2 regions of the Pseudoalteromonas sp. Cn5-37 genome follow, and region 2 is predicted to be linked to the other one. Evidence: riboswitches for the same ligand, from Rfam matches in the RefSeq annotation. Region 2 holds a riboswitch; the other holds the start of a gene.
What was found. A riboswitch is a leader RNA that binds a small molecule or an ion and turns the genes downstream of it on or off. The one in region 2 is predicted to bind lysine.
Positions count from the first base shown of each region.

Region 1: another riboswitch for lysine. It lies ahead of lysC (lysine-sensitive aspartokinase 3); the one in region 2 lies ahead of dapA (4-hydroxy-tetrahydrodipicolinate synthase).

Region 1 covers NZ_JAKGBA010000001.1:537,013-540,428, reverse strand. Annotated here, with positions in the region: gene nhaD (sodium:proton antiporter NhaD) at 1-1,101, shown strand, start outside; lysine riboswitch at 1,190-1,362, shown strand; gene lysC (lysine-sensitive aspartokinase 3) at 1,444-2,823, shown strand; gene L1266_RS02430 (4'-phosphopantetheinyl transferase family protein) at 2,800-3,416, opposite strand, start outside.
Region 2 covers NZ_JAKGBA010000010.1:23,221-26,636, forward strand. Annotated here, with positions in the region: gene L1266_RS13060 (protein adenylyltransferase SelO) at 1-483, opposite strand, end outside; gene L1266_RS13065 (DNA-3-methyladenine glycosylase I) at 492-1,187, opposite strand; lysine riboswitch at 1,371-1,567, shown strand; gene dapA (4-hydroxy-tetrahydrodipicolinate synthase) at 1,705-2,589, shown strand; gene L1266_RS13075 (2,3,4,5-tetrahydropyridine-2,6-dicarboxylate N-succinyltransferase) at 2,604-3,344, shown strand; gene L1266_RS13080 (PLP-dependent decarboxylase) at 3,344-3,416, shown strand, end outside.

The DNA of each region.
Region 1 (3,416 bases), on a different contig from region 2:
AGCCCAGAAACCATACAACATCAACTGGATCACAACATATTAGAAATCGCGACTTTGTGGCTATTCTTAATGGCTGCGATGACCTTTGTAGCGTATTTAAACTCTAAAGGCTTTATCCAGAATATTGTTCATAAAATTATGCCAAATCAAATCAGTGAACGAAAGCTGATGTTTCTGATTGGTGGTTTTGCGTTTTTATTTTCATCTATTTCAGACAACATAACGGCAACTTTAATCTCGCTTGCGGTGGTGATGTCACTTAAGTTAGATCCTAAAAAATTAATAAAATATGCGACCTTAATTGTATTTAGTGTTAACTCGGGTGGGGTGTCGTTGATCACAGGTGATGTGACAACCTTGATGATTTTCTTAGACGAAAAAGTCACCATTGCTAATCTACTATTATTAATTGCCCCTGCACTGACAAGTGTTGCACTGCTCGCGGCGATGTTGTCGGTGGGTATGTCGGGTAATGTTGTGTTTGAAAAACAAGCAGCCCGTCGTATCGAAAAGACAGATATTACCATTGCGGTTATCTTCTTCTCGACGATTATTGCCACGTTAACTTTGAGTGTGCTTTATAGTGTGCCGCCGCTGTTAACCTTTTTATTTGGTTTATCACTTATGTTTTTGGTTGCGCAATTTTTAATGCGCAAAAAAGACGTAAACAAAAAAATCATCGATTATATTCGTGAAATTGAATACGACACCTTATTGTTCTTCGTTGGTGTGTTATTGCTGGTTGGTGCATTAAAAGAAGTGGGCATGCTTGCTAAATTTACTCACTTATATGAGTTGATGGCACCGGAATATGCCAACTATTTAATGGGACTATTATCAGCGGCGGTAGATAACGTACCTCTCACTGCAGCACTTTTAAAAGCTGATATAGTGATGAGCCCTCAGCAATGGCTGTCGTTTACTTACGCAACTGGGGTCGGTGGCTCAATGCTTATTATCGGCTCTGCGGCAGGTATTATTGCCATGAGTAAGGTAAAAGCACTGACCTTTATGAGCTATCTTAAAATGTCGGTTTATTTATTAATTGCTTATACCGTTGGTTATTACGGTTCGTACTTAGCGGGCAGTTTAATTTCATAAAACAACTTGACAGCTAGACGTCTAAACGTTAACTTTCGAAGCCTGCTTTTAACAGCAGGCTTTGTTATTTTAACCAGGTGTTAACTTAACATTCAGAAGAGGTGCGATACTTAGGTAATTAATGTGAGGTGACGAACGCCGATGACCATTAATGAGGGAAGTACTCGCCGAGAAAATTAACCGGACGTCACGGTTATTTTTCGGTTTATGGGGCTGAATCCTCAAAACTGTCACCAAACTAGGTGGAGAGCTTCTGGCATGGACTACTCTTTATTTTCAAAGCACCCCCTTGCCGAGTTCTTCTTGAATTACTGTGGATAGTTTTCCACAAAAGGAGACGACATGAATACCCAATTAGCCGCCAACACAAAATCAGATTACGTTGTTGCAAAATTTGGTGGTACCAGTGTAGCTAACTTTGATGCTATGAGCCGCTGCGCTGAAATCATTTGTGCTGATAATCAAGTACGTATAGTTGCTGTGAGTGCCAGTGCAGGCGTGACCAATCATTTAGTTGCATTATGTAAAGCTGATTTGAGTGCGGCTGAACGTGATGAGCACATTACTGGCGTTGTCGCCATTCAAGAAGCAATCTTGGCAGAGCTGTCGCTTGATGCTGATTTAGCACATGGCTTTAATGAAACGCTTAAGGCTTTTCAAAAGCTAGCATCAGACGGGGCTCAGTCAGTAGCAGATCAGGATGAACTACTGAGCTTTGGTGAGCGTTTATCATCGTATTTATTCACTCAAGTATTACGCGGTCAAGGTCTTGATGCGGTGCGTTTTGATGTACGTAAAGTGCTAAAAACAGATAGCCAATTTGCTAAAGCTACCCCAAATGTTGCAGCAACCGCTGCGGCTGCTAAAGAGCATTTAGTGCCGCTACTTGATGACCATGTTGTGGTAACTCAAGGTTTTATTGGTAGCAATGAGCACAATCAAACGACCACTTTAGGCCGTGGTGGTTCAGATTACAGTGCTGCATTACTCGCTGAAGCAATTAACGCAAAAAGCGTGCATATTTGGACCGATGTTATGGGTATTTTCAGTACTGATCCGCGTTTATGCGCTAAAGCAAGCCCAATTGCACGCTTAAGCTTTGATGAAGCGGCAGAAATGGCAACGTTTGGTGCAAAAGTACTGCACCCTGCAACCATTTTACCTGCAAGCCGTAGCCATATTAGTGTGTTTGTTGGTTCAAGCCGTGAACCACAGTTAGGTGGTACATGGATTGAAAAAGAAAAATCTCAGCAACCAGGTATTCGTGCGGTAACGCAGCGTAAAAACCAAATTCTGTTAACGGTTAAAAGCCCAGAAATGCTCCTAGCGAGTGGTTTCTTAGCGCGTGTTTTCACCATTTTAAGTGAGTTTAATATTTCGGTTGATTTGGTTACTACCTCCGAGATAAGTGTTGCAATCACTTTAGATAACGCACCAAATGCATCACGCCCTGAGCTTGATCAAGCTTGTTTAGATAAGCTTTCTGAGTTTTGTCATGTGTCGGTTGAGAATAACTTAACGCTGGTGGCTTTAATTGGTTCTGAAATTCAATTACGTCAGCAAGAAATGAACTTAATGCAGGTATTAAGCGATTTTAATATTCGTTTAATTTGCCACGGTGCAAGTAAACATAACCTGTGCTTCTTAGTTGAGCAAAGTGAGTCAGATGAAGTCGTGCAGGCTATTCACAGCCGACTATTAGAAACCCAAGTCGCAGCGTAAGTCGTTAAAATTAATAAAAGAGCACTGCCAGTCAGTGCTTTTTTGTGCCACAACACTTATATCAAAGCCTTCAACAGAGTTACTACTCGCGCTGAAATTATGTTTGCTCAATTCTTCAAATACATTAGGAGCAAGTAGTTTCGCAATCGGCTGAGCACTTGCTTTTGCAAGCGCTTCTTTTAATGTCCAAATTCTAAAAAAGCACTGTGCCTGTTCATCGGGAGCGTCAAAACGGCTAATTAAGTCAACTTCATCTTGATGATAAAAATGCTTTGCGAGTTTGATAAAAGGGCGAGGCTTACTGCTTTGTTCAATATCAAAACCAAATAGCTGCTGTTCGGGGTTAAGGGCTGCGCCAATCAAGCCATTTGAATGTGATAAACAAGCCCACACAGGTTCTCTAACCGGGGTATGTAATTTTAGCTTGCTGTCTTTGTCATCAAACTGGCTCGATATTTCACTGAGCGCTAAATCATCATGAGGGTAAGCATGTTGATACAAATACTTTAACGTTAGGCGAGTCGCTAAGTACTCTTGCTTTGCACTAGGCACTTTGCGTTTTTCAAGCACACTTAACTCAAACTCACTAAGTA
Region 2 (3,416 bases):
CGGGCGTGGTGGCTGACGATATACCGTTTCGCCAGTTGTAACCACAGCTAAACAGCGCGTAGTTGCGATGCCAAGCGCATGAAGTGCCTCACTCATAATGTACTCTCGAACAGCTGGACCAATGGCACAGCGACCATCACCACCGCGCGAGAACACTGTTGCTCCAGCGCCTTTTAGCTGCAAGTCCCACAATGTGCCATCTTTATCTGCAATAGCCCCAAGTAAATGCGCTCTACCATCACCAAGACGCGGTGAAAAATAACCAAATTGATGACCTGAGTAACCAAGAGCAACCGGCGCAACGTCGTTATCTATCGTTGAACCAGATAGCAATTTAGCTAAAAATTCGCTGTCGTGTTTAATTGCGAAATTATCAGCTAGCTTGTCATTAAATAGCAGTAATTGCGGCTCGGCAACGGCGCTCGGCATATCCTTGATAGCAAGTAGTTCACTAATATCTGTGTATCGAGTTTGCAGTTTCATAACTGTCCTTAACGTGTTGCGACACCCACACGATTATCGCCTACACCATAGGCCACTAGTTGGCTTAGTGCCTGCAGGCTGTAACCGCTTTGCTGTTGTAATTCGTTGAAAAAATCTTGCGCTGCTTGCAGTGACTTTTTAGTTTGTAAGCCGCCATCTATCAACTCATGGGCACGCAAATAGGCTTCTACATCCCGAGAAAGTAAAAAAGTATCTTTACCAAGCGCTCGTAAAGCGTATGGGCCAGTATTTCCCCCTAAACGCGCACCATGCTTTTTAAGATAAGCCCACAAACCAATAATATTGTCAGTAGGCCAATCTGCAATAAATTGGCTAAAGCTGCCATGCTTCTCAGCAACTTCGTGGATCATGTACGCATTTTCTGGGATCGTTTGTACTTTTTTAAAATTACGAACAATTCGCTCATCACTGGCTTTTTGCTCGAGCATATCTGGCGGCATCATCAACAATTTTTCTACACTGAAATCCCAAAACACATCACGAAAACCAGCCCATTTATTATTGATAACAGACCAATAAAAACCGCTTTGAAAGACTTTACGCGTGAACTCTTCTAACCATAAATCGTCATGCATTTTAGCAATATCAGCATCGTCGAGCGGGTTTGATAACAGTGCTTGCAGCATTTCTTCACTGCCCTTTCGAGATACGGCTCGTTGATAAATATCGTTAAATTTTTCCATCATTTTTCCAATTGATTTGGTTAGCGCTAAGTGTACGTAAAAACACGGTTATACGTAACCATGTTGCAAATTCGGTCACTAAAAAACAAATTCCTCGCCTTGACACCTAGACGGCTAAAATGCTTTAATCGCTGCAAATACCCTATTTAACTATGTTGGCTTTAACCTTTAAAGCGAGCATAAAGGGCTGGAAGAGGTGCGTTATTCAGGTAGCGTATGGGAAGAGCACAGACTCTGTTGATCATACGTGAGGGGAATTAACGCCGAGAAGTAACACCGTTTGTGAGGTGCTTATTTCGGGCGACTGGGCTGAATCCCAGCGACTGTCACCAACAATAGCAAAGCGCTATTGATTAGTTTGGTGGAGAGCTTCTGGTCTTAGTATAATAAGGCCGTCGCGTCTTTATTATTTTAAGCCCATTCGCTCTTCGAATTATACCTTGTTCGAACGACGACATGCGGCTCCATTCAAATGTTCCCGCATAAACTCTTCGAATACCTTATAAGTTCGTGAGAGATGATCAACAATTTTGATTTAAACGACTATCCATTATGGACAGCGCTTGTCACGCCATTTTCTGAATCTGGCGAGGTCGATTACACGGCCCTTGAACAACTGGTCGCTGAGCAGCAAGATGCAAATAACGGCATTTTATTACTTGGCAGTACCGGTGAAGGACTGGCGCTTTCACTCAAAGAGCAACAAGCCATCGTTGAGCATGTTTCCCAATTAGCACCGAGTGTACCACTCATGGTTGCTGTGGGCGGCATGAACCTCAAGCAACAAGTTGCTTGGGTTGAATACTGCAACCAACTACCTATTCATGGCTATCTATTGGGCTCACCTCTGTATGCAAAACCTGGGGTAGTTGGCCAAACACATTGGTTTGAAAGCCTTCTTGATGCAAGTAATCACCCATGTATGCTGTATAACGTACCTGGACGCAGTGCAGTTGAGATTTCACCGCAGGTGATCAAAAACCTTGCTGACCACAAAAATCTTTGGGCTTTAAAAGAAGCCAGTGGCGACATTAGCAAATTTGAAGGCTTTAGAACGGCATCGCCAACACTGGCCATATTTAGTGGCGATGATGCTCTTATGCCGTATTTTGCTCAAGCAGGAGCAAAAGGTTTAGTTTCGGTTGCCGCGAATGCTTGGCCGAGTCAAACCCATGAGTTTGTTAAACGCAGTTTAAGTGGTCAATACCCAAATCTATTCACCGATTGGTCGCAAGCGATTCAAAGTTTATTCGCTGTGGCAAATCCAATCCCCGTAAAAGTACTGATGCACCTGCAAGGTAAAATAAATACCCCGCATTTACGTCCGCCGCTTACGCATTTAGAGCTTGAGCAAACAGACAGCATCACCCACGCAAACAACACAATTTTATCTTGGAACTAAAAACAGGTTTTATCATGAGCTGGTTAGAATTATTAAACAACTTAGAATCAGGCGCAGTTCGCGCGGCAACACAGGACGAGAACGGCAACTGGCACGCCAATGTTGAAGTTAAACAAGGCATTTTAGAAGCCTTTAAAAATGGCACAAACACTGAGTTCCCGGGTGGTTTTGTTGATAAGCACAACTTAGCTCCACAAGGCTTTGCAGCCGATGCTGGCGTGCGTATAGTACCAGGTGGTAGCAGTGTTCGTCGTGGCGCACACGTTGCTAAAGGCACCATTATCATGCCACCAGCATATGTAAATATTGGCGCGTTCATCGACGAAGGCACGATGGTCGACAGCCACGCATTAGTGGGTTCATGCGCACAAGTGGGTAAAAATGTTCATCTAAGTGCAGCAGTACAATTAGGTGGTGTGCTTGAGCCAATTGGTGCCAGCCCTGTGGTTATTGAAGATGACGCATTCATCGGTGCAGGCTGCGTTATTGTTGAAGGTGTGGTTGTGAAAAAAGGTGCTGTACTTGCGCCGGGTGTACGCTTATCGGCAACCATTCCTGTTTACGATTGCGTTAACGAGCGCCAGCTAGACAAAGGTGAAGCCATCCCAGAAAACGCGATTGTGATCCCAGGCTCTCGCCCAGCTTCAAATGCATGGGCTCGTGAACAAGGTCTTAGCATGTCGTGTGCATTGATCGTGAAATACCGTGATGAACAAAGCGATGCATCATTACTGTTAGAAGAGGTTTTACGTTAATGAGCTTTTTGAGCACGCCCATCAAGCAAGCGGTTGAGCAAGTTTCAACGCATCTTGATACGCCATTTTTTA